2 regions of the Bradyrhizobium sp. FW305-F6 genome follow, and region 1 is predicted to be linked to the other one. Evidence: riboswitches for the same ligand, from Rfam matches in the RefSeq annotation. Region 1 holds a riboswitch; the other holds the start of a gene.
What was found. Region 1 has a riboswitch for glycine ahead of AC3WLX_RS21300 (D-amino acid dehydrogenase). Riboswitches for the same ligand answer to the same signal wherever they lie in the genome.
Positions count from the first base shown of each region.

Region 2: another riboswitch for glycine. It lies ahead of gcvT (glycine cleavage system aminomethyltransferase GcvT); the one in region 1 lies ahead of AC3WLX_RS21300 (D-amino acid dehydrogenase).

Region 1 is NZ_JBYSYD010000003.1:196,381-211,859, reverse strand. It holds gene AC3WLX_RS21370 (hypothetical protein) at 1-194, opposite strand, end outside; gene AC3WLX_RS21365 (zinc-finger domain-containing protein) at 502-747, shown strand; gene AC3WLX_RS21360 (FAD-dependent monooxygenase) at 767-1,969, shown strand; gene AC3WLX_RS21355 (twin-arginine translocation pathway signal) at 1,995-2,417, opposite strand; tRNA gene AC3WLX_RS21350 (tRNA-Leu) at 2,592-2,680, shown strand; gene AC3WLX_RS21345 (hypothetical protein) at 2,730-2,930, shown strand; gene AC3WLX_RS21340 (Fic/DOC family protein) at 2,937-3,521, shown strand; gene AC3WLX_RS21335 (multidrug effflux MFS transporter) at 3,713-4,963, shown strand; gene AC3WLX_RS21330 (solute carrier family 23 protein) at 5,024-6,379, opposite strand; gene AC3WLX_RS21325 (hypothetical protein) at 6,435-7,169, opposite strand; gene AC3WLX_RS21320 (hypothetical protein) at 7,168-7,401, shown strand; gene AC3WLX_RS21315 (AraC family transcriptional regulator) at 7,420-8,463, shown strand; gene AC3WLX_RS21310 (ABC transporter substrate-binding protein) at 9,026-10,633, opposite strand; gene AC3WLX_RS21305 (M20/M25/M40 family metallo-hydrolase) at 10,902-12,032, shown strand; glycine riboswitch at 12,128-12,232, shown strand; glycine riboswitch at 12,236-12,341, shown strand; gene AC3WLX_RS21300 (D-amino acid dehydrogenase) at 12,409-13,704, shown strand; gene AC3WLX_RS21295 (ABC transporter permease) at 13,881-14,822, shown strand; gene AC3WLX_RS21290 (ABC transporter permease) at 14,841-15,479, shown strand, end outside.
Region 2 is NZ_JBYSYD010000003.1:42,028-57,506, reverse strand. It holds gene AC3WLX_RS20570 (cyclic nucleotide-gated ion channel) at 1-792, opposite strand, end outside; gene alaS (alanine--tRNA ligase) at 799-3,477, opposite strand; glycine riboswitch at 3,701-3,791, shown strand; gene gcvT (glycine cleavage system aminomethyltransferase GcvT) at 3,934-5,082, shown strand; gene gcvH (glycine cleavage system protein GcvH) at 5,093-5,461, shown strand; gene gcvP (aminomethyl-transferring glycine dehydrogenase) at 5,640-8,507, shown strand; gene AC3WLX_RS20545 (hypothetical protein) at 8,649-9,623, opposite strand; gene AC3WLX_RS20540 (hypothetical protein) at 9,665-10,663, opposite strand; gene AC3WLX_RS20535 (hypothetical protein) at 10,674-11,657, opposite strand; gene recA (recombinase RecA) at 11,763-12,851, opposite strand; gene AC3WLX_RS20525 (hypothetical protein) at 13,662-13,835, shown strand; gene AC3WLX_RS20520 (DUF2798 domain-containing protein) at 14,359-14,616, opposite strand; gene AC3WLX_RS20515 (hypothetical protein) at 14,773-15,024, opposite strand; gene AC3WLX_RS20510 (hypothetical protein) at 15,133-15,429, opposite strand.

The DNA.
Region 1 (15,479 bases):
GCCTCGATGTTGTCCTGAACCAGACGCTCGTTCTGCCGCAGCAAGCCATCGAGCCTGAGTTCGGACAGCGCGGCCGGATCGTCCTGAGCGGCGAGGATCGCGCCGGCCTCACGGGCGTGCGGCGCCACCTGCGCGAGCAAATAGCTGCACGCGGCAATGCCCGCCAACGCCGTACTGATTCGCAGCCACTTCATGTGGAACAGCCCGGATGCCCCTGGGATCGCTCGCGCCGACAATTCGTCTTTCGTCTCGAATGCACGCGCCCACAGAGATAGTATGCCAAAATTGCGACACAACGTCCCCGACGAAAGAAGGGCTTCTCTCAGGCCGCAAGATTGTGTCGAATTTGCATGAGCAAATGAGCATGGGGCGATTGCGGGGCTTTCGGTTCCGCTGGACTAGCAATCATCTGCACCCGCCAGTATGGTCCGCGGCGCCATCATGATGCCGCGTCAGTTAATGATTGTATCTGCCGCCATTGCCACTCCAGGATGAGTTACGATGTCCGACCATGTCGTCCCGCACTTCCATAACGATGCCGGTGTTCCCGTCATCGAAATCGGCTCGCAAGAGTTCATGTGCGTGGGCGCCAATCCTCCGTTCGATCATCCGCACGTCTTCCTCGACCTCGGCAACGACAACGAGATCATCTGCCCCTATTGCTCGACGCTGTACCGCTTCGCGGCCGACCTGAAGCCGGGCGAAGCCCGCCCGCCGGAATGCGTGGTGAAGGACAAGGTGGCCTGACCGCGTCCGTCGGTCAGGGGTGGCGCTCTCCCGCACGATTGTCATCGCCGGTGCCGGCATCGGTGGACTGACGGCCGCGCTTGCGCTCGCGGCCCGCGGCTTCCGCATCGTCGTGCTGGAAAAGGCCGAGCGCCTTGAGGAAGTCGGCGCCGGCCTGCAACTCTCCCCGAATGCCAGCCGCGTGCTGGTCAAGCTCGGCCTCTCCGAGCGTCTCGAGGCGCGCGCGGTCACCCCGGAAGCGCTCTCGATCATGAGCGCGCGGGCCGGCGGCGAAGTGCTGCGGATGCCGCTCGGTGAAGCCGCTTCCGCGCGCGCCGGCGCCCCCTACTGGGTGATCCACCGTGCCGATCTGCAATCCGCCCTCGCCGGTGCCGTCGCCGATCATCCCGACATCGACCTCAAGCTCGGCGCAAGCTTCGAGGACGTCGCGCCCCATGCCAAGGGGCTGACGGTGGCCCATCGCAGCGGCACGATCCGCCGCAGCGATCTCGCCAGCACCCTGATCGGCGCCGACGGGATCTGGTCGGCGGTCCGCCAGCATCTTTTCCCCGACGTGCAGCCGCGCTTTTCCGGGCTGATCGCCTGGCGCGGCACGCTGGACGCCACGCAGCTGCCGAAGGATCACACCGCGCGCCGGGTGCAGCTCTGGATGGGGCCGAACGCCCATCTGGTCGCCTATCCGATCGCGGCCGGACGCCAGATCAACGTCGTCGCAGTGCTGCCCGGCACCTGGAACCGGCCGGGCTGGAGCACGCCGGGCGATCCGCTCGAGGTCATGGAGGTCTTCGCCGCTCGGCGCTGGCCGCCGGCGGCGCGGACGATGCTCGCCGCGGTCGACAGCTGGCGGAAATGGGCGCTGTTCGGCGTGCCCGACGGCTGCCCCTGGAGCAAGGGTCCGGTGGCGCTGCTCGGCGACGCCGTGCACGCGATGCTGCCGTTCGCCGCGCAAGGCGCCGGCATGGCGATCGAGGATGCCTCCGTGCTCGCCCGGCATTTGAGCCCTGAGGCTGCCGAGAGCGCCGCGGACATCTCGGCGGCGCTGACGCAATACGGCCGGGCACGCCAGGCGCGGGTCCGGCGGGTGCAGCGGACCGCGCGGCAGCAGGGCCGCATCTATCATCTCGGCGGGCCGCTCGCGGTCGCGCGCGACCTTGCGATCCGCGCGCTCGGGCCGGAGCGCATGCTGGCGCGGCAGGACTGGATCTACGGCTGGCGGCCGTGATGCGAAGCGCGGCCGGCGCAAGACCTCAATGGGCCGCCCTGCCGGATTTCGCTGCGGGCTTGGCGGGCGCCACGGGCGATGCCGCCGCTTGTGCCGGCTCAGGCGGCGTCTCGCGGCACCTGTTGCGGCGCCAGGCCTCGTCGACCAATTGGGCCTGCCCGCGCACCGCGATATAGTCGTTGCGATAAGCGAGCTCGGCCACGACGGCCCCGCCGGCTCCGGTTTCGGCCTTCTCCATCAACTTCTGCAACTCGTCGGTGCGCTTGGCGAGCAGCCTGCGCTCACCCTCCAGCTGCTTGCAGTCGTACAAATCGTACTTGGCAGGATCGGCAAAGGCCGGCGCGATCGTCTCGCTCATGCCGGCACAGCCGGACAGCGCGAGCCCGGCCGCCAGCAGCGCGAAGAGCGCGCCGAAGCCGCGCAGCGAACAGGACCTCGAAACAGTCATGCCGGATGAATAGCCCCCGTGGATTGAGAATGCCTAAAGCAGGACCAGATGTCGGGATTGAGGCTTTGCCTTGTGCGCCCGGCTCGCTTAAGGAAGAACCGTCCCTCCGGCGCCATAACGCGCCAATTCCAGACGGCCGGAGACGGACTTAAGTGTTTGATCTCGTGGGATCAAGCGGGCATGGCGGAATTGGTAGACGCAAGGGACTTAAAATCCCTCGGTGCGCAAGCGCTGTGCCGGTTCGACCCCGGCTGCCCGCACCACGAACGAGCCCACGGCGCGGGCCAGCTTCACTTGTGGTACAGTGAGTCCATGGCACCCAAAAAATCATCCCCCAAGAAGGGCAAGGCATCCGGCTTTGTGGTCGGCAGTGCGCGCTTCAGAAAGATCAGTTCTGTCGAGGGCATCGTCTATTCGTCCGAGATGAAGGGCAGCAGCGCGGTCGCCAAGAGCAAGGCGCGCACCCCCGAAGAACGGCTGAAGGTGATCATCAAGGCCTACCACAAGGCGTAATCCGGCATGTATGATGCTGTCGCTGACGGCTACTGCTATCCCGGCACGACGGTCCTGAAGAACAAGCTCGATCTCACAGACGGCGACGAGCTCGATGCGTTCGAGGCCGAAGCCAGCGATGTCAGAGCCGACCAGGAACTGCCCGCCGGTGATCTGGATTTCACGCACTTCAAGGCGATTCACGGGCACCTGTTCCAGGACGTCTACGAGCGGGCCGGAAAAATCCGTACGGTCCGCATCTCGAAGGGCGGAAATCCCTTCTGCTTTCCCGAGAACATCGAAGGCCAAGCGAACAAGCCGTTCGCGCAGCTAAAGAAGGACAAGTTTCTGAGCGGCCTCGAGCCTGAGTTGTTCGCACAAAGGGCGGCGCACTTTCTTTCCGAACTCAACGTCATACACGCCTTCCGGGAGGGCAACGGACGCACGCAGCTGTCGTTCTTCCTCCTGCTGGCGGATCACGCCGGGCATCCGCTCGACCTGCAGGACCTGGACCCAAACGCCGTTCTCAATGCGATGATCGCCGCGTTCGACGGCGACGAAGGGCCTCTTGCCGCAGTGATCCATGGCCTCCTCAAGGACGAGGCCGACTAGCGTCGGGCGGCCTCGTCAGGGATATTGGAGCGTGCCAGATATCGGGACTCCGGCTCGTCGTTCGGAGATCATGAGCCGGCCCTCACCAAATCTTGTCCACCGCCGCCCCGCCTGCCAGCCATCCCGAAACATGGGTTGTGCAGCGCAACATTGGCGATAAACAGGTCGCTCGACTGCAGAGGTGAGCTTCCTTGTCCGACGTCAATGCCGACGATTGGGTGTCCGCCGGACACCGCCCGATGGGTTTTCCGGAATTCGTTATCGTGATCGCGTCCATCATGGCGCTCAATCCGCTCGCGATGGACATCATGCTGCCGGCGCTGCCGGATATCGGGGCGGCCTTCAAGATCCCCGTCGCCAACCATCTTCAACTGGTGCTGTCGACCTTCCTGATCGGCTTCGGCGTCGGCCAGTTCGTGATGGGGCCGCTGTCGGACCGCTTCGGACGCCGGCCGGTGCTGCTCGGCGGCATGGCGGTGTATGCCGTGGCGAGCGTCCTGGCGGTCGCAGCGCCATCGTTCGAGACGCTGCTGCTGGCGCGCGCATTGCAAGGGCTCGGCACCGCGGCGACGCGTGTGATCGCGACCTCGATCGTGCGCGACTGCTATGCCGGACGCCGCATGGCGAGCGTGATGTCGCTCGCCATGATGATCTTCATCGCGGTGCCCGTGGTCGCGCCCTCGTTCGGGCAGACGGTGCTGCTGGTCACGGCGTGGCGCGGCATCTTCGTGGTGCTGACGCTCTACGGCCTGCTCGCGCTCGCATGGTGCGTGCTGCGGCTGCCGGAGACGCTTCCCGAGTCGAAGCGCAGGTCGCTGGCGCCCGCCGACGTGCTCTCGGCGTTCCGGCAGACCGTGACCCATCGCCAGACCATCGGCTATGCCACGGCCGCCGGCAGCGTGATGGGCGCACTGTTCGCCTACGTCTTCTGCGCCCAGCAGATCTTCACCGGCATCTACCATCTCGGCCGATACTTCCCGCTCGCTTTCGCGGCGATCGCGGCCGGCGTCGCCATTGCCGGCTTCCTCAATGCAAGGCTGGTCGGGCGGCTCGGCATGCGCGTGATCTCGCACGGGGCGCTGGCGCTCTATGCCGCGGTCGCCGGCGTCATGCTGCTGACGGAAAGCCTCGGCGTGCTGCCGCTCGCGCTGTTCATGCTGCTCTCCGCGCTGATGATGTTCTCGTTCGGCATGATGGTCGCCAATTTCACCGCGCTCGCGATGGAGCCGCAAGGCCACATCGCCGGGACCGCCTCCTCGCTCTACGGGTCTATCACGACGCTGATCGGGATCGCGGTCGGCATGGCGATCGGGCAGAGCTTCGACGGCACGCTGATGCCCTTCTCGGTCGGCTTCTTTCTGTCGACGCTCGCCGCGCTCGCGATCGTGCTGGTCGTGGAGAAAGGGCGGCTGTTCAGGCCGCATCATCGCCCGATCAACTAGCCCGATTCAAGCTCGTGCATGGGCCGCTGATAGGGCGCATGCGTGTCTGCAGTTGAGAACTCAGACCACAAGCTTGGAAACGGCCCACGTCGCGACAAACAGGATGCAGAAAACCCGCGCAGGTCGGGAAACGATGCCGGCATGCCATCGCGCGACGAGGTAGACAATCATCCCCAGCGCCAGGGCATCGGTCAAATTGCCGGATAACAGGGCGGCAACGGCCATGGTGACGCTCACGATGGTCGAAACGATGTCCTTTGCCGCGAGCTCGCCGATGCTGCGCCATGCCATCAGTCCGCCCAGGGTCATCAAAGCAGGCGTGGTCGCAACCGGGGGGATGGACGAAAACAGCGGTGAGAAGAACAGGGTCGCGATGAATCCAACGCTGGCCACGATCGCGGTCAGGCCGGTGCGGCCTCCCGCTTCGACGCCAGCGACGGATTCGATGTATGGACTGACGCTCGCGGTGCCGAGAAGGCCACTAAGCACTGTCGCAGATGCGTCGCTCATATAGGCGGCACGCACGCTGCCGGCGATCTCCAACCCCGCTGTTCGCGTCACGGTGACGGTGGTGGCGATCAGCCCGACGCATTCGTTGAAGGTCACGAAGGCCAGCGCGATCAGTCCCTCCAGCGGCTTTGCTGCAAGAGGACCGAGGTCCAGCGCGAATGCCGTATGCAGAGGCCAATGCGGCCAAACCGGAAGCAAGGCCGCGAACATATTCGCCATGCCACGCCCGCTCACCAATTCACAGATCGTCGCCGTGACCAGGACGGATCCGATCAGGGCTCCCGGAGTCCGGCGTGCGGCCAGTACGAACGTTGCGGGTATTGCGGCAACGAGCAAGAGTATCAATCCCGCGTCGGGGCGGGAATCCGGGCCGGCTGAAAGACCCATCTGGCTGACCGCAATCCGGCATAGGAACACTCCGAAGGCAGCGTTCAGGCCGATCTTCATGTCGTCCGGAATACCTTGCGTAAGGCGCTCGCGTATGCCTGCGATGCCCAGCAGGAGCACGATGACGCCGGACATGAGCATGATCGCCAGGCCCGCCTGCCATGACAGGCCCATCTGACCAACGATGACGAACGCGAAAAACGCGTTGGATCCCATGGACGGCGCGAGACCTAGCGGCAGGTTTGCCAACAAGCCGGTTGCCATGCTGCCGGCAATCGAGACGATGATCGTCGCGATCGCGACGTCGTTGCGGTCCATGCCGGCCTGGGCCATCACCGCGGGATTGACGGCGACGATGTAGACCATGGCCACGAAGGTCGTCAGGCCGGCAAGTATTTCCCTGCCGACGGTGCTCCCACGTTCCGAGATGAGGAAGTGACGCTCCATAAGGCCGCGCTTGGCGCGTCGTCCGCTCCGATCATCGTCGATCGTATCGTCGGAATCGGGCGACGCGTCCATGACCTTCCAAGCCTGCGGCCAATCGTGCTCGGGCCGGAGCTTCGCACGCGGGAGGTCAGGCCGCCAGCGGCGACAAGCTCCTGCGCGACCGCAGTGCGATTCCGATCCCAATGAAGGCAATGATCAGGCCGGGCAATCCTGCCCCGACGATCGGCCCGGGGACCGCCGCGATCGAAAGCTCAAAGTTGTCGGCTCGCAAAATGCCCGACGAGGGCAAATCGATCGGAGCGCCGTTCGAATCGACTGCACCGGCCGCTCGCATGGCGAAGCCGAAAGTGATGGCGTCTCCCGAGAAGTCCAGCCCGGTCGCCGATCCCGCTGCACTGAAGTTGGCGGGATCGAACAGCTTGAAATCGCTTGCCTGAATATTCGTCGCGGCCAGCGTGTACCAGTTGCCGCCGGGCTGATTGAACGGGCCGAACGTAAAGATGCTCTGGTAGATCTTACCGTCCTGCTGCGCCAGGATGCGAAGGGAGTAGCTCCCGACTGCGATCTGCGCCCCATTGACCGTCGGCTCGAAGAACCGGTCGAGAGAGGCTGATAGCGAGCCGATGGCACCACTTACGCCCGGATTGTATACGAAGTTCGTGTTGATGGCCGTGAACAGCACCCCGGGAGCATTTCCGCCCTGTGCGCCGTAGCTGCCTTCCAGTGCAGTGCCGGGATTGCCTGAAGGCGTCTGTCCATAGGACGTCGTTACTGCCGGACCCGAATAAGAGGTAACAATATAGTTGCTCGTACTGAACGTGCCGTCGGTGAAGACCGTGCCGGCGAGCGCGGGAGCTGCCATGAGCACGCTGGAAACGGTCGCCCCCAAAACCAACACTTCCAATCTCTTGGTCAAAATCATTGCTATTCACCTTTTAGATGGGCCGCCCTCGCCGCAACGCGAGCGGCCGCTGGCGCCGGACTTCTCCATAGGGCACAATGGCGGAACTCCGCTTGCAGATTTCGACGCATTTTTTACATCGGCCATCAAAAGCCTCACGCCAATCATTTACGAGCCCGCACAGCCCCGCTGATGAGCGAGGAAGGGAAAAATGAATTTGGGTAGTTTCCGTTTTTCCGACGCCGGCCCCGATCAGGTAAGAGCGACGCTGACAAGCCTTTACGGCAAGAACCGATTTTCATTTTTGGGCGATGACCGCCGGGCCCGGATCACGCTGCATGGACGTTCGGCCGGCGGCGTCGGCGTCATTCGAGCTCGTTTCTCGATGCCCTTCCGGCTGAGCCTCGAGGGGTTGGCTTCAGATGACGGGGGTCTCGCCATCTTCTTGCGCACGAAGGGAAACGCAAGAGTGCAGACACCCGATCGGGTCGTCGATTGCGAGCAAGGCCGCTGGATACCTTTCGCATCCGGAGCGGCTCGTGAGGTCGAGACGTCGCACGACCTCGCCGATACTGCGATCATCATTGCACCGTCCCTGGTGAATGCCGCTTGCCGTTTGTATCTGGGGGCTGCCCCAGCGGAGCCACTCAAACTCGACTCTTCGCCCCTGGCACCGTCCCTTGCCGCCAGATGGGCCGAAATCGTTGGCGCGCTGGACGCACTCACCGCCATTCATGACTGTCCGGCCGACCCAGTTGAGAGCGTTGCGGAGCACGGACTATCGTTGCTGCTCGACCAGCACTCCCACAATTTCTCAAGATATAGGCGTTCTGCACCCGCGCATGGCGCGGCCAATCCCGTTGTTTTGCCGACACCGGGCCATGCCGCCCAACCGACGCTGACAGGGGCCCAGATTGAGGTTCTGCGGAGCTATATCGGCGCGTCGTTGGACGGCCGCATCGACGTCCCCGCGTTGGCCAGTCTGGTGGGCATGGGAACGACTCGCTTCGCCCTCGCATTCCGGCATGCGTTCGGAACGACCCCCGGACACTACGTCCGGGACGAGCGCCTTCGTCGTGCGATGTGGCTGCTTGAACATGAAACGATGTCGATAGCCGCCGTGGCCGCGGAAGCGGGCTTCTCCAGCCAGAGTCATCTCGTTGCCCGGATGCTGGCCTTTGCCGGGCTCACGCCGCGCGAGTATCGTCGTTCCAGGCGCGACAGGCGAAATACCGACGGTCACTCGAAGGAGTGACGGGTAGCAGGCTTTGCGGCAAACCACGAGAATGCAGATCGATTTGTCTCACGGTCTGCAGCGGGCCGGGGCAATCAATTCAAGCGGTTGTTGATCGGCCAAGTCGATAACTCCCCCCGGCCTCGGGCCTCGGCGATGTCGATGGCATTTCGACAGCTGTCGGCCGCAGGCAAGGCGATCGGTTCAGGCGGGAAGCTGAATGCTGCCATCGCCCGAGGTCGCAGGAAAACGTCCAGTGAAGGACGCAATTGTCGGCGCACCTTTCGTGACCATCCGTCAGGAACTTCCCGCCCCTGCCGATGTTGTACCGCAGCAATTCAGAGGATGGTCGAGATGGAACAAGACAACAGATCGGACCAGCTCGCGTCCGAGATCGAACAGCCGATTTCGCGGCCTCGGTCCGATGAACGGATGGGTCCGAGCCTAGCGTTCGCGAGCGAAGGGCTGGAGCAGCTGCGCGACAGTCACTGTTAGACCATAGCGATCCAAAAATCGTTGAAAGAAAACGGCGCCGCAGGAGACTGCGGCGCCGTTCTTTTTCCACACGCGAGGCGTGCTGCGTCTACTCTTTCTTGTCGACGTTCCAGAACACCGGGGTCGCGGGACCGTCGAGCACGCCGGTCAGCGATTTACGCCAGCCGCTCGGGATCAGATACTGCCCCAGCGGAATGTAGATCACCTGCTCATAGGCCTGCTTCTGGATGTCGGCGGCGATCTTCTTCTGATCGTCGACCGAGGCCGCGCGGACGAAAGCGTCCTTGAGCTGCTCGATCTTGGCGTCCTCCGCCCAGCCGAACCAGCCCTTCTTGCCCTGGCCGCCGATCGAGAGATTGGCGATCGGGTTGGACACGTCGGCCGCGACCCAGTTGGTGAAGAACATGTTCCAGCCACCTTCCTTCGGCGGCTTCTGGCTGGCGCGGCGGCTCACAACCGTCTGCCAGTCGGTCGCCTGAAGGTCGACCTTGAAACCCGCCTCGCGCAGCAGCTGGGCCGCGACGATCGGCTGCGCCTTCAGCGTCGTGACGTCGCCGGGGGCCATGATCACGATCGGCGTGCCGTCATAGCCGGACTCGGCGAGAGCCTTCTTGGCTTCCGCCATGCCGTTCCCCTTGACCAGGGTCTCCGAGCCGATATCGGTCGCGAGCGGCGTGTCGCAAATGAAGAACGCACCGCAGATCTTCTGGTATTTGGCGTTGCCGACCAGCGCATCGAGCACGTCCTTCTGGTTGATGGCCAGCAAGGCGGCGCGACGCACCTTCACGTTGTCGAACGGCGGATGCAGGAAGTTCATCCGGCCGAGCGTCTGAAAGCCGAACTTGTTCAGAACCTGGATCGTGAGCTCCTTGTTGCCTTCCAGCACCGGCAACATGTCGAACGGCAGGTTCTCCATGAAATCGATGTCGCCCGACTGCAGCGCGTTCACCGCGGTCTGCGAGTCCGGCATGGTGATCCACTCGACGCGGTCCACCTTCACCACCTTGCCGCCGGAGGTCCAGCTCGCCGGCTCCTTGCGCGGCACGTAGTCGGTGTTCTTGACGTACACCGCCTTCACGCCGGGCTGGAATTCGCCCTGCACGAACTTGAAGGGACCGGATCCGATCTGCTCGGGAATCTGCTTGTCCGGCGGTGTCTCCGCAAGGCGCTTCGGCATCATGAAGGCGACGCGCGAGGACGGCTTGCCGATGGAGTCGAGCACCAGGCCGTAGGGCTCCTTCAGCTTCAGCGTGATGGTCTTCGGATCGGTCGCCTCGATGCTGGCGGTGAAGTCCATGAGCTTCTGGCCCATGCCGTCGACCGCAGCCCAGCGCTTCAGCGAAGCGACGCAGTCCTCCGCCGTCACCGGCGCACCGTCATGCCACTTCAGGCCGTCGCGCAGCGTGAAGGTGTAGGTGAGCTTGTCGTCGGAGACCTTCCAGTCCGCCATCTGCGGCTGGACCTTGAAGTTGGAATCGGTGGCCACCAGCGTGTCGTAAACCATGTAGCCATGGTCACGCGTGATGTAGGCCGTGGTGAAGATCGGATCGATAATGCGCAGATCCGAATGCATCACCGCCGTGAGGGTCTTGCCGGCCGCAAGCACCGGCGAGGCCAGCGCGGTCGAAAGCGCGACGACCGACAGCGCAAGTTTGGAGGCGAACGCGCGAGGCCCCCGGCGCATGAAGTGGAACATAGAAAGTTCTCCTGACGTGAAACTGTTCAAAGGCAGATTATTGGTTGAGCATGAGGTTCGTTCGTTGGGCGATCTAACCTCATGCAATGCCTTTATCTTTTCGAGACTTGCAGACAGTGCGAAGCGCGTCAATCCGGTTTCGGTGCAAGCCCTGGCGGCGCGCGCACGGGCTCCACAAAGACCGGTTTGGCTCTACAACACCCTCCGCTTGTCCCGTCCGCGCCAATGCAATGCGCGTTCCATCTTTCCATGCTTGAGAGACATTGAGATGAATCCTGCCAATCTTCCCTTTGATTCCGAGGCCATGCTCGAGGGCCTGCGCGGCTGGGTCGAATGCGAAAGCCCGACCTGGGACGCCGGCGCCGTGGACCGCATGCTCGATATCGCAGCGCGGGATATGGCAATCATGGGTGCGACGATCGAACGCATCGCCGGCCGCCAGGGCTTCGGCGGGGTCATCCGCGCGCGTTTTCCTCATCCCAAGCAGGGCGAGCCGGGTATCCTGATCGCCGGGCACATGGACACCGTCCACCCCGTCGGTACCATCGAGAAGCTGAAATGGCGGCGCGAGGGCAACAAGTGCTACGGCCCCGGCATCTACGACATGAAGGGCGGCAACTACCTCTCCCTGGAAGCCATCCGGCAGCTGGCGCGCGCCTCTTTCACGACGCCGCTGCCGATCACCGTGCTGTTCACGCCGGACGAGGAAGTCGGCACGCCCTCCACACGCGACATCATCGAGGCGGAAGCCGCGCGCAACAAGTATGTGCTGGTGCCTGAGCCCGGCCGCGCCGACAACGGCGTCACCACCGGGCGCTACGCCATCGCGCGCTTCAATCTCGAGGCGACGGGCCGGCCGAGCCACGCCGGCGCGACGTTGTCGGCGGGACGCTCGGCGATCCGCGAGATGGCGCGCCAGATCCTCGCAATCGACGCGATGACGACCGAGGACTGCACCTTCTCGGTCGGCGTGGTCCATGGCGGCCAATGGGTCAATTGCGTTGCCACCACGGCGACCGGCGAAGCGCTCTCCATGGCCAAGCGCCAGGCCGATCTCGACCGCGGCGTCGAACGGATGCTGGCGCTGTCCGGCACCAGCAACGACGTCACCTTCAAGGTCACGCGCGGCGTGACGCGGCCGGTCTGGGAGCCCGATGCCGGCACCATGGCGCTCTATGAACAGGCCCGCGGCATTGCCAAATCTCTCGGCATGGAATTGCCGCATGCAAGCTCCGGCGGCGGCTCGGACGGCAACTTCACCGGCGCGATGGGAATCCCCACCCTCGACGGCCTCGGTGTGCGCGGCGGCAATGGCCACACGCTCGAAGAGTTCATCGAGGTCGACAGCCTGGTCGAGCGCGGCCGCTTGATGGCGGGATTGCTGGCGACGCTGGAATAAGTTGAATCAACATTGCACTGCACAATACGGCGGCAGTGGCGGTTTAAATTTAGCCTTGTCCAAAAATGAGGCGTGTCGTACTGCTCGGCCGTCCACGCGACGACGCGGGAGAGATCGCAACGAAGGCTGTCAGCCTTCATTGCGGCGCCGACGGAGCAACCGCCCCGGAAACTCTCAGGCAAAAGGACCGTATCGTCAGGACGATCTGGAGAGAGGCGGCGCGATTGCATGCAATCGTGACGTCCACCGAAGGGGATAATCCGCTGCGCAATCCGCGGCGGGTCAAGCTCTCAGGTAACCGTGACAGATGGGGCGCCGCCAACGGCCTTTGGCCGGCGGTTAGCCGACTCTAAACACGGGAGCCCCGAACCACGTCATGACTCATATCGCCATCATCGGCGCCGGCATCACCGGCGTCACGACCGCCTATGCCCTGCTCGAACGCGGCTACAAGGTGACGGTGCTGGACAAGCACCGTTACGCCGCGATGGAGACGTCCTTCGCCAATGGCGGACAGCTCTCCGCATCGAACGCCGAAGTCTGGAACAGCACCGCGACGATCCTGAAGGGCTTGCGCTGGATGTTCCGGCGCGACGCGCCGCTGCTGATGAATCCGCGGCCGAACTGGCACAAATATTCGTGGATGAGCGAGTTCGTCGCCAACATCGGCAACTACCGCGCCAACACGATCGAGACCACACGGCTCGCGATCGAAGCCCGCAAGTATCTGTTCGACCTTGCGACGCGCGAGGGCATCGACTTCGATCTCGAGCGCCGCGGCATCCTTCACATCTATCGCGACAAGGCCGGGTTCGAATCCGGCCTGCGCGTCAACGCGCTGCTGCAGGAAGGCGGTCTCGACCGCCGCCCTGTGACGCCGGAGGAAATCCGCAGCATCGAGCCGACGCTGCGCAAAGACTATTATGGCGGCTTCTACACGCCGTCGGATGCGACCGGCGACATCCACAAGTTCACCCGCGGGCTGGCGGACGCCTGCAAGCGGCGGGGCGCAACCTTCATCCACGAAGCCGGCATCGATTCGATCGCGCCTGCCGGCAGCGGCTTCGTGCTCGGCTGGGCCGATCTTTCCGCGAGCGATGCCGCCGCGCGCGGCATGCTGAAGGCGGACGGTGTCGTGGTCTGCGCCGGGGTTGCCAGCCGTCACTTCGCCGCCCTGCTCGGCGAGCGCGTCAACGTCTATCCGGTGAAGGGCTATTCGATCACCGTGCAGCTCGACACCGCCGAAAGCCGCAATGCCACCCCAACGGTGAGCCTGCTCGACGAGGCCGCCAAGATCGTCACCAGCCGGCTCGGCGCGGATCGCTTCCGCGTGGCCGGCACGGCCGAGTTCAACGACTTCAATCGCGACATCCGCGCCGACCGCGTGCAGCCGCTGATCGACTGGGTGCGCAGCAACTTCCCAGCCGTCGAAACGTCGCGCGTCGTGCCCTGGGCCGGGTTGCGCCCGATGATGCCGAACATGATGCCGGTGGTGCGCGCAGGACGGATGCCGGGCGTGTTCTTCAACACCGGGCACGGTCATCTCGGCTGGACCTTGTCCGCGGCGACCGCGCAGATGATCGCCGGGACCATCGACGGCTGGCGCGGGCTCAACGCACCGCCGACCGTTGCCTCACTTGGGGTTGAGCGCGAGCTGCGGCATGCATCCTGAGTGGCCAACCGGAGACATGCCTGCCTCTTGCGACAGCGCTGGCCTTGGCACACAATTTGCCCCAAGAGGACGGCGTCTCCGGACGGCCTTTTCAGCCCAAGTGACAGGCATGATAGACACGACAGAGTTCACGGGCGCCTCGAGGCCCCCCACGTTACTTAGCCGGAGATAGGTGCATGCTGGGTTATCTTATTCGCCGCGTTCTGGCCGCGGTGCCCGTGATGGGCGTCGTCGCGCTGTTCGTGTTCCTGCTGCTGCGGCTGACGCCGGGCGATCCCGCCGCGATTCTGGCCGGCGACAACGCCACGCCCGAGCGGCTCGAACGCATCCGCGACTCGCTCGGCCTCAACGAGCCCCTGATCGTGCAGTTCATCACCTGGGTGAACAAGCTGCTGCACGGCGACCTCGGGACGTCGCTGATCTCCAACCTGCCGGTCATCAAGATGATCGGCCAGCGCGTCGAGCCGTCGATCTCGATCGCGCTGTGCACCATCGTCCTCGCCGTGATCGTCGCGGTTCCCCTGGGGGTGATCGCCGCCTGGAAGCACGGCACCTGGATCGACCGTTTTGTCATGGGCCTGTCCGTGCTCGGCTTCTCGGTGCCGGTATTCGTGGTCGGCTATGTGCTGATCCAGATCTTCGCGATCGAGTTGCGCTGGGTGCCGGTGCAGGGCTTCCGCAGCATCTTCAACGGCTTCGGTCCGTTCTTCGAGCGCATAATCCTGCCGACCTGCGCGCTCTCCTTCATCTACATCGCACTGATCGCGCGCATGACGCGCGCGGCGATGCTCGACGTGCTCGGTGAAGACTACGTGCGAACGGCGCGCGCGAAGGGCATCAACGAGGTTGCCGTGATGATGCGCCATGCGCTACGCAACGCCGCGGTGCCCGTGATCACCGTGATCGGCACCGGCTTCGCGCTGCTGATCTCCGGCGTCGTTGTCACCGAGAGCGTGTTCAACATCCCCGGCATCGGGCGCCTCACCGTCGATGCGGTGCTGGCGCGCGATTATCCGGTGATCCAGGCGATGATCCTGCTGACCTCGCTGATCTACGTCGTCGTCAATCTCGTCATCGACGTCGCCTACACCCTTCTCGACCCCCGGATCCGGTACTGAGGCAAGGACAACAACAATATGTCGGTCGATACCCTTCCCCAGTCGTCCATTCCGATCACCACGCCGCTGCGGCCGCGGTTCGGATTCCTCACCTCGACCCCGATCATCGCCGCGGCGACGTTCCTGCTCGCCCTGATCGTGTTGATCTCGATCCTGGCGCCGCTGATCGCGCCGCATGACCCGATCCAGCTCGCGCCCTCGCAACGGCTGAAGCCCTCGTCCGGCCAGTTCCTGCTCGGCACCGACGCCTACGGACGCGACGTGTTGTCGCGCGTGATCTATGGCGGCCGCATCTCGCTGCTGATCGGGATCGGCGCCGCGATCCTGTCGATCGTCATCGGGCTCGCGATCGGCCTCGTCTCCGGCTTCTTCAAGCTGGTCGATGCCGTGATGATGCGCATCATGGACGGCCTGATGGCGATGCCGAGCATCCTGCTCGCGATCGCCGTGGTGTCGCTGTCCGGCGCCAGCCTCTGGACCGTGCTGATCGCGATCACGATCCCCGAGATTCCGCGCGTCGCGCGCCTGGTCCGCTCGGTCGTGCTGTCGGCACGCGAGGAGCCTTACGTGGAGGCCGCGATCTCGGTCGGCTCGAGCCTGCCGAAGATCATGTGGCGCCATTTGATGCCGAACACGATTGCGCCGCTGATCGTCCAG
Region 2 (15,479 bases), 150 kb from region 1:
CCAGGTGACCACAAAATCGCGCCGCTTCACCTCTTCGGCGAAGGCGGTCGAGATGATCGCGACCGGCAGCGCGATCATGGCAAAGCCGGCGGTGATGGCGAAGGTCGAGACGAACTTGCCGAGCGGCGTCACCGGCACGACGTCGCCATAGCCGACGGTGCCGAGCGTCACGATCGCCCACCACATCGCCTGCGGGATGGTGCCGAGCTTGTCGGGCTGAACGTCGCGCTCGATGGCGTAGAGCAGCGAGGCGAAGGTCAGCACCGCGCCGATCAGGATGACCACGCAGCCGATCAGCGCGCGACGCTCGGCATGCACGGCCGCGAGCAGCGAGCGCATCGCCGGGGAATAGCGGATCAGCTTGAAGAACGGCAGCACGCCGAGCGCCGCCAGCGTCGCATGCTCGCCGGTGGCGAGCACGATCGCCGCAGGCAGGAACGCCATGAGGTCGATGATGCCGAGCGCCGAGCAGGCATAGCCGAGCCGGTCGGACAGCGCCGAGCCCTTGCGCTGGGTGTGGCCGGCGACGGTCCACAGCCGCGCCGCATATTCCAGCGCGAACACGATCACCGACAGGATGGTGATGCCCGCGAACAGCGCGCCGAACCGCGCGTCCAGCTCCGGCACCGAGGCGAGGATCATCGCGGCCACATTGAGCACGATGACCCCGATGATCAACTGGATGAAGCGCGACCCGGCCGAATAGGCCAGCGGATCGTGCTCCAGCAATTCGTAGAGGCGATCCCGCAGATCGGGATCGCGAAGCCCACGTCCGCGCGGAACGGGGCGCATGCCGGCTTACGCGCCCGCGATCGCTTTTTCGATCGCCGCGAGCGCCTCGGACGCCTTGGCACCGTCGGGGCCGCCGGCCTGCGCCATGTCGGGCCGGCCGCCGCCGCCCTTGCCGCCGAGCGCCTCGGAGGCGATGCGCACCAGATTCACGGCGTTGAATCGCGTGGTGAGGTCCGGCGTGACACCCACGACCACACCGGCCTTGCCATCCTCGGTGACGCCGACGATGGCAACGACGCCGGAGCCGATCTGCTTCTTGGCCTCGTCGGCGAGGCTCTTGAGATCCTTCATCTCGATGCCTTCCACGGCCCGCGCCATCAGCTTGACGCCACCGGCCTCGCGCACGCCGCTCGCCGCGCCGTTGCTCGCAGCTGCGCCGCCGCCCATCGCCAGCTTCTTGCGGGCGTCGGAGAGCTCGCGCTCGAGCTTCTTGCGCTCCTCCATCAGCGCGGCGATGCGCGCCGGCACGTCGTCCACGGAGGTGCGCAGCTCGCCCGCCGCGGTCTTCGCCAGCGCCATGGTCTCGTTGGCGTGCCGGCGGGCATAATTTCCGGTCAGCGCCTCGATGCGGCGCACGCCCGAGGCCACCGCGCTCTCGCCCGTCAGCGTGATCAGGCCGATGTCGCCGGTGCGCCGCACATGCGTGCCGCCGCAGAGCTCGACCGACCAGCCGAGCATATTGGCGCCGCGCTCACGCGCGGTCCTGCCCATCGAGACGACGCGGACCTCGTCGCCGTATTTCTCGCCGAACAGCGCGCGCGCCCCGGCCTCGCGGGCCTCGTCGACGCCCATGATGCGCGTGGTCACCTCGTCGTTCTCCAGCACCACGTCGTTGGCGATGTCCTCGACACGCGACAGCTCCTCGGCCGTGATCGGCTTCGGATGCACGAAGTCGAAGCGCAGGCGATCCGGCGCGACCATCGAGCCGCGCTGGGCGATGTGATCGCCGAGCACCTGGCGCAGCGCCTCGTGGATGATGTGGGTCGCCGAGTGATGCGCGCGGATGGTCGAGCGCCTGGAATGATCGACCTCGAGCTGCAGCGCGGTGCCGAGCCTGACTTCGCCGCTCTCGACCGTGCCGATATGGACGAAGAGATCGCCGAGCTTCTTCTGCGTATCGGTGACGCGGACCTTGATGCCGCCCTCGCCCGAGAGCACGCCGGTGTCGCCGACCTGGCCGCCGGACTCCGCATAGAACGGCGTCTGGTTCAGCACGATCGCGCCCGTCTCTCCGGCCTTCAGGCTCGTGACCTCGGCGCCGTCCTTGACCAGCGCGGAGACCACGCCCTCGGCGCTCTCGGTCTCGTAACCCAGGAATTCGGTGGCGCCGAGCTTCTCGCGCAGCGGAAACCAGATCGCCTCGGAAGCGGCCTCGCCCGAGCCCTTCCAGGATTCGCGCGCCTTGGCCTTCTGCCGCTCCATGGCGTCGGTGAACGAGGCCTGGTCGACGCCGATGCCGCGCGACTTCAGCGCGTCCTGGGTCAGGTCGAGCGGGAAGCCGTAGGTGTCGTACAGCGTGAAGGCGACGTCGCCGTCGAACATGTCGCCCTTCTTAAGGCCCGCGCTCTTCTCGTCGAGAATGGCAAGGCCCCGCGACAGCGTCTTGCGGAAGCGGGTCTCTTCCAGCCGCAGCGTTTCCTCGATCAGCTTTTCCGCGCGCATCAATTCGGGATAGGCCTGGCCCATCTCGCGGACCAGCGCCCAGACCAGCCGGTGCATCAGCGGCTCCTTGGCGCCCAGCAGCTGCGCATGACGCATCGCCCGGCGCATGATCCGGCGCAGCACGTAGCCGCGGCCCTCGTTCGAGGGCAGCACGCCGTCCGAGACCAGGAAGGCCGAGGAGCGTAAGTGGTCGGCAATGACGCGGAACGAGGCGACGGTCTGCTCGGTCGGGCCGCTGCCGAGCGCGGACGCGGTCGCGTCGATCAGGTTCTTGAACAGGTCGGTCTCGAATACGCTCTCGACGCCCTGGAGGATGCAGGCCATGCGCTCCAGGCCCATGCCGGTGTCGATCGAGGGACGCGGCAAGCCGACGCGCTCCTCCTTCGTCACCTGCTCGTATTGCATGAACACGAGATTCCAGAATTCGAGGAAGCGGTCGCCGTCCTCTTCCGGCGAGCCCGGAGGCCCGCCCCAGATGTGCTCGCCGCGGTCGATGAATATCTCCGAGCACGGGCCGCACGGACCGGTGTCGCCCATCGCCCAGAAATTGTCCGAGGTCGGGATGCGGATGATGCGATCGTCGGAGAAGCCGGCGATCTTCTTCCACAGCCCCGCCGCCTCGTCGTCGGTGTGATAGACCGTGACCAGCAGCTTGTCCTTCTTCAGGCCGAACTCGGTCGTGATCAGCTTCCAGGCGAGCTCGATCGCGCGCTCCTTAAAGTAATCGCCGAACGAGAAATTGCCGAGCATCTCGAAGAAGGTGAGATGGCGCGCGGTGTAGCCGACATTGTCGAGGTCATTGTGCTTGCCGCCGGCGCGCACGCATTTCTGCGAAGTGGTGGCGCGCTGATAGGGCCGCTTCTCGACGCCGGTGAAGACGTTCTTGAACTGCACCATGCCGGCATTGGTGAACATCAGCGTCGGGTCGTTGCGCGGCACGAGTGGCGAGGACGCCACGATCTCGTGGCCGTTCTCGGCAAAGAAGTTCAGAAAGGTCGACCTGATCTCGTTGACGCCGCTCATGTTCATCCAATCGGGTGTGCTTGGACCCGCTGTCCTGCCGTCCGAACCGGAACGTTAAGGCTGATATCTGCGGGCCAATGCGCTTTTAGACAAGGCCAGCTTTCCTGTCCAGAAACTGTGCAGACAGATCAGAGGGTTGCCGCAGCAGCGCAATCCCGTTGAAAGGCGCCAGTGCCGCGTTGACAGGCTTGGCTCCCCTGTGATCTGTACCCATCTGTATCGTACGGCCACGTCGGGAGAGACCGGCTTTAGGCAGCCGGCGCCGAAGGAGCAACCGCCCCGGAAACTCTCAGGCAAAAGGACCGCGTGGCTTTGACAGCATCTGGAAAGAGGCGCCGACGGGCTTAAGACCCGGACTGCGTCCGCCGACGGGATAATACTCTCAGGCACAGCGACAGATGGGGCTTCGACTGGTGTCCATCGGGGAATCGTCCCCGGGGAACCGCCGAGGGTCCCATGATGCCAGCGCACGACCAAGCCGCCCTGAAACGTACGCCGCTCTACGAGCTCCATGTATCCCTGGGCGGCAAGATGGTCCCGTTCGCGGGCTACGACATGCCCGTGCAGTACCCCGCGGGCGTGCTGAAGGAGCACCTCCATACCCGCTCCAAGGCCGGCCTGTTCGACGTCTCCCATATGGGCCAGCTCCGCTTGCTGCCGAAATCCGGCAAGTGCGAGGACGCCGCCCGCGCGCTGGAGCGGCTGGTGCCGCAGGACATCGTTGCGATCGCGCCGGGACGGCAGCGCTACGCCCAGTTCACCAATGCCGAGGGCGGCATTCTCGACGACCTCATGGTCGCCAATTTCGGCGATCACCTGTTCCTGGTCGTCAACGCCGCCTGCAAGGACGCTGACGAGGCGCATCTGCGCGCGAATCTGTCCGGCGACTGCATCATCGAGCCCCTCGCCGACCGCGCCCTGCTCGCGCTGCAGGGGCCGAAGGCGGAAGCCGTGCTGGCGAAATTCTGTGCAGAGGCCGCGGCCATGACGTTCATGGATGCCGGCCCGCACGAGGTCGCCGGTATCAAATGCTTCGTCTCGCGCTCCGGCTACACCGGCGAGGACGGGTTCGAGATCTCCGCTCCATCAGGCGACGCCACACACCTCGCCAAGCTGCTGCTGGACGATCCGGACGTGCTGCCGATCGGTCTCGGGGCTCGCGACAGCCTGCGGCTGGAAGCGGGGCTCTGCCTCTACGGCCACGACATCGACACCGCGACCACGCCGGTCGAGGCCGCGCTGGAATGGTCGGTGCAGAAGAGCCGCCGCTCCGGCGGGATGCGCGCCGGCGGCTTCCCCGGTGCCGAGAAGATCCTTGCCCATTTCGACGGCGGCGCGCCGCGCCGCCGCGTCGGCCTGCGCGCCGAGGGCCGCGCGCCGGTGCGCGAAGGCGCACCGCTGTTTGCGAACGAGACCGGCGGCGAGCCGATCGGACAGGTCACATCGGGCGGCTTCGGCCCCAGCCTGAACGCGCCGGTCGCGATGGGCTACGTGCCCACCGCATCGAGCGCGCTGGGCACCAAGCTGTTCGCCGAGGTGCGCGGCCAACGATTGCCGGTCGCGGTCGCCGCCATGCCCTTCGTGAAGAACACCTACAAACGCTGAGGACCCCACGATGACCACCACGCTGTACACCTCTGATCACGAATGGTTGGCGATCGACGGCGATGTCGCCACCGTCGGCATCACCGACTACGCCCAGCAGCAGCTCGGCGACGTCGTGTTCGTCGACCTGCCCAAGGTCGGCCGGAGCTTGAAGAAGGCCGAAGCCGCCGCGGTCGTCGAGTCCGTCAAGGCGGCGTCCGACGTCTACGCGCCCGTGACCGGCGAAGTGCTCGAGACCAATGCCGAGCTCGTGGCCGAGCCGGCGCTGGTGAACTCGGACGCGCAAGGCAAGGCCTGGTTCTTCAAGATCAGGATCGCCGACAAAAGCGAGCTCGGCGGCCTGATGGATGAGGCTGCGTACAAGGCACACACGGCGTGAGATGACGCGCGATCTTTCCACATCGTCATGGCCGGGCTTGTCCCTGCCATCCACGTCTCTCTCACGGCACGAAGAACGTGGATGCCCGGGACATAGGCGAGCGAAGCGACGCCGTCCTTCAGACGGCTACGCCCGGGCATGACGGCGAAGACATATGACTTTTAGCGAGGACCCAATGATGACCGCGCACCGCAAGACCAACGGCGACACCGCCGCCTCCTTCGTCCGCCGCCACATCGGCCCCTCCGCGCGCGATGTCACCGCGATGCTCGAGACCGTCGGCGCTAGAAGCGTGGACGCGCTCATGGCGGAGACGCTGCCGGCTTCGATCCGGCAGGCGGCCCCGCTCGACCTCGGCAAGCCGCTCAGCGAGACCGAGGCGATCGCGCACATGACCGAGCTTGCGCGTCAGAACCAGGTGTTCACCTCGCTGATCGGCCAAGGCTATTCCGGCACGATCCTGCCCGCGGTGATCCAGCGCAACATCCTGGAGAACCCGGCCTGGTACACCGCCTACACGCCCTATCAGCCCGAGATCAGCCAGGGCCGGCTGGAAGCGCTGCTCAACTTCCAGACCATGATCTGCGACCTCACCGGGCTCGACGTCGCCAATGCCTCGCTGCTCGATGAAGCCACCGCCGCCGCCGAAGCCATGGCGCTGGCCGAGCGCCACTCCCAGGTGAAGGCAAAGGCCTTCTTCGTCGACAAGGACGTGCATCCGCAGACGCTCGCGGTGATGCGCACCCGCGCCGAGCCGCTCGGCTGGACCCTGGTCGTCGGCGATCCCCTCACCGATCTCGACAAGGCCGACGTGCTCGGTGCGCTGCTGCAATATCCGGGTTCTTCCGGCGCGCTGCGCGACCTCAGGCCCGCCATCGCCGCGCTGAAGGCCAAGGGCGCGCTCGCGATTCTCGCCGCCGATCTGCTGGCGCTGACGCTGCTGGCATCGCCCGGCGAACTCGGCGCCGACATCGCAATCGGCTCGGCCCAGCGCTTCGGCGTGCCGATGGGCTATGGCGGGCCGCATGCGGCCTACATAGCGGTGCGCGATGCGCTGAAGCGTTCGCTGCCGGGCCGCATCGTCGGCCTCTCCGTCGATTCCCGTGGAGCGCCGGCCTATCGGCTTGCGCTGCAGACCCGCGAGCAGCACATCCGCCGCGAGAAGGCGACCTCCAACATCTGCACCGCGCAGGTGCTGCTCGCGGTGATCGCCTCGATGTATGCGGTCTATCACGGTCCCGAAGGCCTCACCCAGATCGCCCGCAACGTGCATCGCCGCACCGCCGTGCTCGCCAGCGGCCTGCGCAAGCTCGGCTTCGCGCCGCAATCAGACAGCTTCTTCGACACGCTCAGCGTCGATGCCGGCGGCAAGCGCGCCGAGATCGTCGCGCGCGCGGCAAGCGAGAAGATCAATCTCGGCATCAGCGACATGGCTCTTCGCATCGCGCTCGACGAGACCACGACGCCTGCGACGGTCGAGGCGGTCTGGCGCGCCTTCGGCGGCTCTCTTGCCTATGCCGAGATCGATGCCGAAACGCGCGAGGCGCTGCCGGACGATCTGAAGCGCACCACCGCTTTCCTCACCCATCCCGTGTTCCACGCGCATCGCTCGGAGACCGAGATGCTGCGCTACATGCGCAAGCTCAGCGATCGCGACCTTGCGCTCGACCGCGCCATGATCCCGCTGGGATCCTGTACCATGAAGCTGAACGCGACCACCGAGATGATGCCGCTGACCTGGCCGGAATTCGGCTCGCTGCATCCGTTCGTGCCGCGCGAGCAGGCGGCCGGCTACCACGCGCTGTTCGCGCGGCTCGAGAAGTGGCTGTGCGACATCACCGGCTATGACGCGATCTCGCTGCAGCCGAACTCCGGCGCGCAGGGCGAATATGCCGGGCTCCTCGCGATCCGCGGCTATCATGCATCGCGCGGCGAGAGCCACCGCAAGATCTGCCTGATCCCCTCCTCCGCCCACGGCACCAATCCGGCGTCGGCCGCGATGGTCGGCATGGACGTCGTGGTCGTGTCTTGCGAGAAGAACGGCGACGTCGACGTCAATGATCTTCGCGCCAAGGCGGAGAAGCATGCGAACAATCTCGCCGCGGTCATGATCACCTATCCCTCGACCCACGGCGTGTTCGAGGAGCACATCCGCGAGATCTGCGACATCGTCCACGGCCATGGCGGCCAGGTCTATCTGGACGGCGCCAACCTCAACGCGCAGGTCGGCCTGTCCAGGCCCGGCGATTACGGCGCCGATGTCAGCCATCTCAACCTGCACAAGACTTTCTGCATCCCGCATGGCGGCGGCGGCCCCGGCATGGGCCCGATCGGCGTCAAGGCGCATCTCGCGCCGTTCCTGCCGGGTCATCCCGTGACGAAGGCCGACGCTCCGGTCGGCCCGGTCTCGGCCGCGCCGTTCGGCTCGGCATCGATCCTGACCATCTCCTACATCTACATCCTGATGATGGGCGGCGAAGGCCTGAAGCGCGCCACCGAAATCGCCATCCTCAACGCCAACTACATCGCAGCGCGTCTCGATCCGCACTTCCCGGTGCTCTACAAGAACGAGAAGGGCCGCGTCGCGCATGAGTGCATCGTTGATCCCCGTCCGCTGAAGGCGACATCGGGCGTCACCGTCGACGACATCGCCAAGCGCCTGATCGATTACGGCTTCCATGCCCCGACCATGAGCTTCCCGGTGCCGGGCACGCTGATGATCGAGCCGACCGAGTCGGAATCGAGGGCCGAGCTCGACCGCTTTTGCGACGCCATGATCGCGATCCGCAAGGAGATCGCCGATGTCGAATCCGGCCGGTTCAAGATCGAGGCTTCGCCCTTGCGTCACGCCCCGCACACCGTGCACGACATTGCGGACGATGATTGGAATCGCGCCTATACCCGCGCCGAGGGTTGCTTCCCCCAGGGCGTCTCGCGCACCGACAAATACTGGAGCCCTGTGGGGCGCGTCGACAACGTCTACGGCGACCGCAACCTCGTATGCTCCTGCCCGCCGGTCAGCGATTACGCGCAAGCCGCGGAGTAGGACGCGACGAAGGTCGCGTAGGGTGGGTTAGCCGCGCGACTGCACAAAGCGCAGTTGCGCGGCGTAACCCACCTCTTCTGTGTCCGCAGATACGAACAGTGGTGGATTGCGCCTTTGGCGAATCCACCCTGCGAATCTGCCCTAAGGCGCCACCAACAGCCGGCTTTCGCGATCCCATCGCCAGAGCTTTTCGTTGGTGAGCTCCGTCCCGCCCCACCAGCGATGGATTCGGTTGTGCCACCACATGTCGTCTTCGCGGGCGAGCAGTGAACGCCCGAGTTCAGTCAGCGTGAGCATCCATTCGCTCCTGCCGAAGTAACGATCCTCATTGTCGAACGCCGGATCGCCCAACAAGAGCGGCGGCGCCGAATAGGCCCCCAATTCGAGCAAAGCGTCACGCGCGTCGTTCTCGTCGAATACATCGCGAATCCATCGCGCGTTCTCGACGAGCCTTGGGTCGGTTTGCCCATCGTTCACGTAATCCAGCAGATCCATTTCAGTTGCACCGAGGCCCGCAATGCTGTCCGGAAGCTCTTCGAGCAGCGCGATGAGCGCTGGTCGAAGTCTCGGCATGATCATCAGATCCGTCATCAGCAGATCAAAACAGGATTCCGGCGTTTCAGCCCGGTAGGCCCGCCAGACCCGGCTTGCCGTCACCAAATGGTTCTCCGTCACCTTGAAGGCCGGCAGCTTCCATTTTGCGACGGACTCCGGAGCATAGTTGCCAATAGTATCGTCCGCATGCACAAGGCTCAGCTTGGTCGTGATCTCCTTGTAAGGGCGAAGCAAGTCGAGCAGCCAGACGAGCACCAGCTGATCGTTGGGTTGTGGATCAACCCATATTTCGATCGAGTCGAACTTCGCGCACAGCTCGAAGAAACCGATATCGCGCGTGCCGAAATCGTCGAGCGATTCACGACAAACTTCATCGAGCCAATGATCGCCGGGATTGCAGTGCTTTTCCGATCGGCGCTCCAGCCCCCTCAAAAGCCGCTCGTCGGAAGGCAGTTTCCTCCAGACAAAACGCGGATAGAACCCGAGCGCGACGTTCGCCAGGCCCGACCGGCGTAGCACGTCTTCCGCACGATCGTTGGTGGTCAGGATCAGACCTGACATGATCGCCTCTCAAATTGATGAGCAATACGGGTGAACACGCGTCAGTCGGGAGCGATCAACAGCCGGCTTTCGCCGTCCCACCGCCACAGCCGTTCATGGGTGAGAAGCGTGCCGCCCCACCAGCGCCGAAGCGGATTATGGCTGCGGAAGTCCTGGTCTCCTGCGAGCACGGCCTTCCCGAAATCCGTGAGCGACAGCCGGGATTGCTTGTAACGCGTATGACGGAGGGCATCATCATGCATGGTCAGCGTGAACGGTCCGTCCTCCAAGCCGGATACGGCCGGCACCGGGCCGCGCGCAAGTTCATCAAGCAACGCGCCCACCTCCCAGTAATCGAAGACGCGCCGCTCGTTGGGCTTTTGATGTCCGGGGAAGACGTCAAAGGGCTGCACCTCGCCCGGTGCGATCAGTTGCAATATCCGTGTTTCCGTGGCCCCAAGGCCGCTGCTCACGTTCGGAAGCTCTTCGAGCAGCGCGACGACGCAAGGCTCGAGCTGCGGAAGCAAGCGCAAATCCGTAGCGAGAAGGTCGTTCCAGGCCAGCGGCGTCGGCGCACGATAAGCGCGCCACGCACGAGCGGCGAGTTCAAGATGGTCTTGCGTGAGCCTGACCATCGGCGGGTTCATCCTGGCCAATTGCTCTGGCGCGACATCGCCCACGGCAAGGTCCAGGCGACGTATCGCGAGCTTGGAAAATACCGCTTTCTCGACGCCGCAATGGTCGAGCAGCCAGAGCAGAAGTAATTGTGCGTTCGGCTCCGGCCCCATCCATAGTTCGGCCGAGTCGCATTCGGACAACAGATCGATCAGTCCGCGCCCCTTCGTGCCAGACCCTTTCAGGCGCCAAACCGGCGTATCGTCGAGCCAGTGCAGGCCATTTGGCTGAGCCGTGCGCGGGGAGAACAATGCCGCGCATTCCGTTTCGGTAGGCGACGGTCCCCGGACGAGGCGACGCTCCAACGCAATGACGCGGTCGGCGAGGCCGGCCCGTTGTATCGCGCTGGCGGCGGACGAGTCTGTCGTCACAATGAGCCGCGTCACGTCGGTCTCCTCACGGCTTCGTCAGGACAGTACCGTAGCGCCACAGCCGATCGTTGGTCAGATGCGTGCCGCCCCACCAGCGATCAATCGGATTATGGCGGCTGAAGTCTTCCTGGCCCGCCAAGACAGCCTTGCCGAACTCGGTCAGGGACAGCCGGCTGCGCAGATAGACTTCATGCCGAGCCCTCAAATTCTCAGGATCGATCGTGCGCAGCTCATCACCCAATCCGGCCACTGCCGGTCTCGGGCCAAGCGCGAGCCCCTCCAGCAACGAGCCCAGCTCGAACTCTCCGAACACATAGGTGCGCCGTTGCGAGCGCAGGTGAAACAATCCATTCGTGTTGGCAAACCCTCTGGCAAGCATCTCCAGAAATCGCATCTCTGTCGCACCAAGCCCGGTCCGGGGTGACGGCAGTTCCGCGAGCAGATCGAGCAGAGCCGGCCGCAGCATCAGCAGAGCACTCAGATCGCGGTGAAGCAAATCCATGCAAGCCTCGGGCGTTGGCGCGCGATAGGCCGACCACGCCGACGTGGCAGTCTCGAACTCCTCCGCAGCGACGCCTACGACAGGAATATGAGGCGCGCTCTTGGCGAAATCATAATCGGGGCTGAAAAACAGGTCGGAGCCCAGCAATCGCAGCCCGAGCTTCCGTGTCAGTGCGGGATAACTGCCGAGGTGATCGAGCAACCAGGCCAGTTGCAGCTGGTCGCGGGGAGCCGCTCCGAACCAGAGTTCGATCTTATCATACGGCTCGCAAAACTCAGCCAGCGACAATTTGCGACCCTGGGCGCCCCGGGGCCAGCTGACCCAATCCGACCAATGTTCGGCATGGCCAAGCTCTGGGGTGTAGGCAGCCAAATAAGCTGAGAGCTTCTCCGCGTACGGGAGCGGTCCCCATTCAAACTCAAAATGGAACGGGATGACGATCTCCGCCAAACCCGATCGAGCGAGATCACTCCCCCCGCCCCAGCCGGTCAAGATCAGCCGCCTCATCGCCCCACCTGATCGACGCAACGCAAAAACCAAACGGGCACCGAAGACGTCGGCAACTCAACGTCCTCAGTGCCCGCTCCTCGCGAAAAACTTTCGCGTTAAGGCTTACTCGTCCGCCGGCTCCTCGCCGTCGGCGTCACGCTCGGGGGTGCCGGCCAGGATCTGTTCGGCGATCAGGCCGGAGTTCTGGCGAATCGCGGTCTCGATCTTGGCGGTCATGTCGGGGTTGGCCTTCAGGAATGCCTTCGAGTTCTCGCGGCCCTGGCCGAGGCGCTGGCTGTCATAGGAGAACCAGGCGCCGGACTTCTCGACGATGCCGGCCTTGACGCCGAGATCGAGGATCTCGCCCATCTTGGAGACGCCCTCGCCGTACATGATGTCGAACTCGACCTGCTTGAAGGGCGGGGCCAGCTTGTTCTTGACCACCTTGACGCGCGTTGTGTTGCCGACCACCTCGTCGCGCTCCTTGATCGCACCGATGCGGCGGATGTCGAGGCGGACGGAGGCGTAGAATTTCAGCGCATTGCCGCCGGTCGTGGTTTCGGGCGAGCCGTACATCACACCGATCTTCATGCGGATCTGGTTGATGAAGATCACCATGGTGTTGGACTTGTTGATCGAGGCCGTCAGCTTGCGCAGCGCCTGGCTCATCAAACGCGCCTGCAGGCCCGGCAGCGCATCGCCCATCTCGCCCTCGAGCTCGGCCTTCGGCACCAGCGCCGCGACCGAATCGATCACCATCACGTCGACCGCACCCGAACGCACCAGCGTGTCGCAGATTTCCAGCGCCTGCTCGCCGGTATCGGGCTGCGAGATCAGGAGCTCGTCGATGTTGACGCCGAGCTTGCGGGCATAGACCGGGTCGAGCGCGTGCTCGGCGTCGATGAAGGCACAGATGCCGCCCTTCTTCTGCGCTTCCGCCACCGTGTGCAGCGCCAGCGTGGTCTTGCCCGAGGATTCCGGCCCGTAGATCTCGACGATGCGCCCCTTGGGCAGGCCGCCGATGCCGAGCGCGATATCGAGCCCGAGCGAGCCGGAGGACACCGCCTCGATGTCCATGGAGCGGTCGTTCTTGCCCAGCTTCATCACCGAGCCCTTGCCGAACTGGCGCTCGATCTGGGAGAGCGCGGCGGCCAGAGCTTTACTCTTGTCCATGGAGGATCCTTCGACGATACGCAGGGCAGTTGCGGACATTGGGTCGTGCTCCTTATGGCGAGGATTCGCGTGAGGGACAAACGGTTGCGAGGCAGCTCGGCGATAAAAGCAACGTACCCTATTTGTTCTAAGTTCGCAATATGTTCTTTTGCGGATTTCTCCTGCACCTATCTGGCTAAATCGTTCTGACCCGTGCCCTGGTTCGTTTTCTCAACTTCAGACCGCAACCTGTGCGAGCCTGTCGCATGTTATTGTTGGCTGCGTAATTTACGGGCACCGTCCTTCTCATCACCGGCAACGATTTATCGGGGCGTCGGTGGCTGAGAGAGTCGCGCGCTCCCGCCTGTCAACGAGGATCCGGGGCAATGGAAGTGGCGGAACACACCAGCACCGAGCGCACCCCTCGGTGCGACGATTGCCGAACACCGACAAGATTCCGCGCCCGTATTCTCGACGTTCGCAAGAACGGTCATGTCAACGTCTACGATTGCCCGACCTGCAAGCGCCTGTATTGGAGCGAGTAAGGCCGATTCAGCTGGCGGGCCCGATTTCAAGGGCCGTTTCCGCCCGTGTCAGCAACAGTCGCACCCAGGCTCACCGAGCTTCTGACAGCCGGCGTTTGGCGTGAGAATTCGGCATGGCTGCCCCAATGGGACACCACCCGGATGTCAGCGGCTCCCATTCGTGCGGCCGACGGCGGTTTGCCTGCAACACAGGCGGCCGAACATGACCTGCCTCAACGACGCGCGGCCGGCGCGCCGTCATGTTTCCGTAATCCTGCGGCACCGAACCTTTTCGCGGTCTTCGGCCTTCTGTGGGGTGGGACCGCAACACTGGGAAGCTCAGGTCATGACGGACAACAACAACACGCATCACGATACGATCGGGCGCAAGCCCCTGCTCGACGCAGCGCGCGAGGAGATGGTGAAGTTCGAGCGCAAGGAGAACGAGTTCCGCAGGAAGGACCGCGAAGAGCGCGCCGCCCAGCTCCATCTGCCCTTGGACGAGATCAGGATCAACTGAGCCCGTCAGGAGGAACCCAGGCGCGCAACCTCCTGGGATGGGCGCCTGGCTTCGACCGCAGACTGCGAGACGAAACCGCGGATAGGTATCTAAATACCAATATTAAGCTATTGGCTATGCAGGGAATTTTCCCGGCGGCCTACTGTGCATGGGGTTGTTTCCACCTTTTTGAAAAGGCGGGCGTGCGCCGCTCGTCCGGCGCGGTTGCATTGCCGCCAGGGCCGTCGCCTACAGCACCGCCAACAGCACCAGGCCGATCACCAGCACAAGGAAGCCAGCCGCCGTCGCGGCGGCGAATGACCGCTCTACGTTGTCCATGATGCCACCCCATTATCGGCGGGCCACGTTTCCCCCATGGCTGCGCCGAACGGATGAAATCTTGCCGACGGGTATGTCGGCAGTGGTGCGAGCGGATGTCCAAATTTGGACGGCCGCGGGGCCAGTCTGAGGCCTTCGATCGTCGCACCCGCGGGCGGCTGATGCCGCCGGCGGTCAGGCCGTCTCGGTCTCCGATAGCGATTCCTCATGCCTGCCGCCCGGCACGCGGGTCCCGCTCCTCCTGCGTCAGGCGCAGCGAGAAGGCGCGGATCGCGGGCGCCGCCAGCAGCACCACCGGCAGCATCGCAGCCCATGCGATCAGCCACGACACCATCCAGTGCCGGATGAAGAGCATCGGGCTGTCGGCGGGCAGGCTGGCAATTCCCGACGCGACCAGCGAGGTCAGTCCCGACTGGATGATGCCGAAGACGAAATGAGAGTAGCGGCGGGGAATGCCGAGCATATGGGTCCCACGGTTGCTTGCCCGCGATCAGGCAAGCAAGGCATATGCCGCCCCGCAACGGAACCAGGCTGCGGTGGCCTACGCGATGAATCCAGGAACTTTGTTCATGGTGGGAGAACCACGGAGCTCAGTCCTGATGGGCGGTCCGCGGCCGCGTCAGTCGGCGCTGGGCAGCCGCCGCATGGTGAACTCGATGTCGCCGCCGGGCAGCTCGCGCCAGGTCTCGACCGCACTCATATAGCCGGCCTTGGGGTAGCGCGCGAAGAAGGCCAGCGCCCTCTCCCGCGCCGCCGCACGCGGCAGCGTGAAGGTCTCGCGCAGATAGCCGTCGCCGGCGGTTTGGCCCGGCTTGCCGGCCTTGCGCCGGCGCGCCATCCGCTCGGCGAGATCCCGCGGACGATCGGCCATGTCCTGCCACTCCTTGACGCGCTACTCTTGGCAGAATGTAGGGCCTGGGCGGGCTCAAGAGGAGTCCCGGCCGAAGGGCGTTGGGCGCCCCCGGGACGGAGCTTGCGCTCAGTTGGCGGCCGTCCCGCTCTTGGTCTTCTTCGGCGCGCTGGTCGCGGCCGAGGCCTTCGGCGCGGCCGGCTGCTTCGGCGGATCGGCGCGCATGCCGCCCCAGGGATCGTTGGACCCCTTGGAATCCGGAATCTTCTTCAGCGTTTCCTTGTAGGCCCTGTCCCGCTCGGCTTCGGCGGCCTTCTCCTCCGGGGTCTTGCTCGGCGCGTCCTGCAGCAAATTCAGATTGGGCATTTGCGCGTAGGCAGGTCCCGCCAGCACGGCCAGCACCGCGGCCAAACGGAAAAGCTTCATCATCCACTCCTTAGATCATCCACGCGGCGCGGATCGCCCGCGCCATCTCG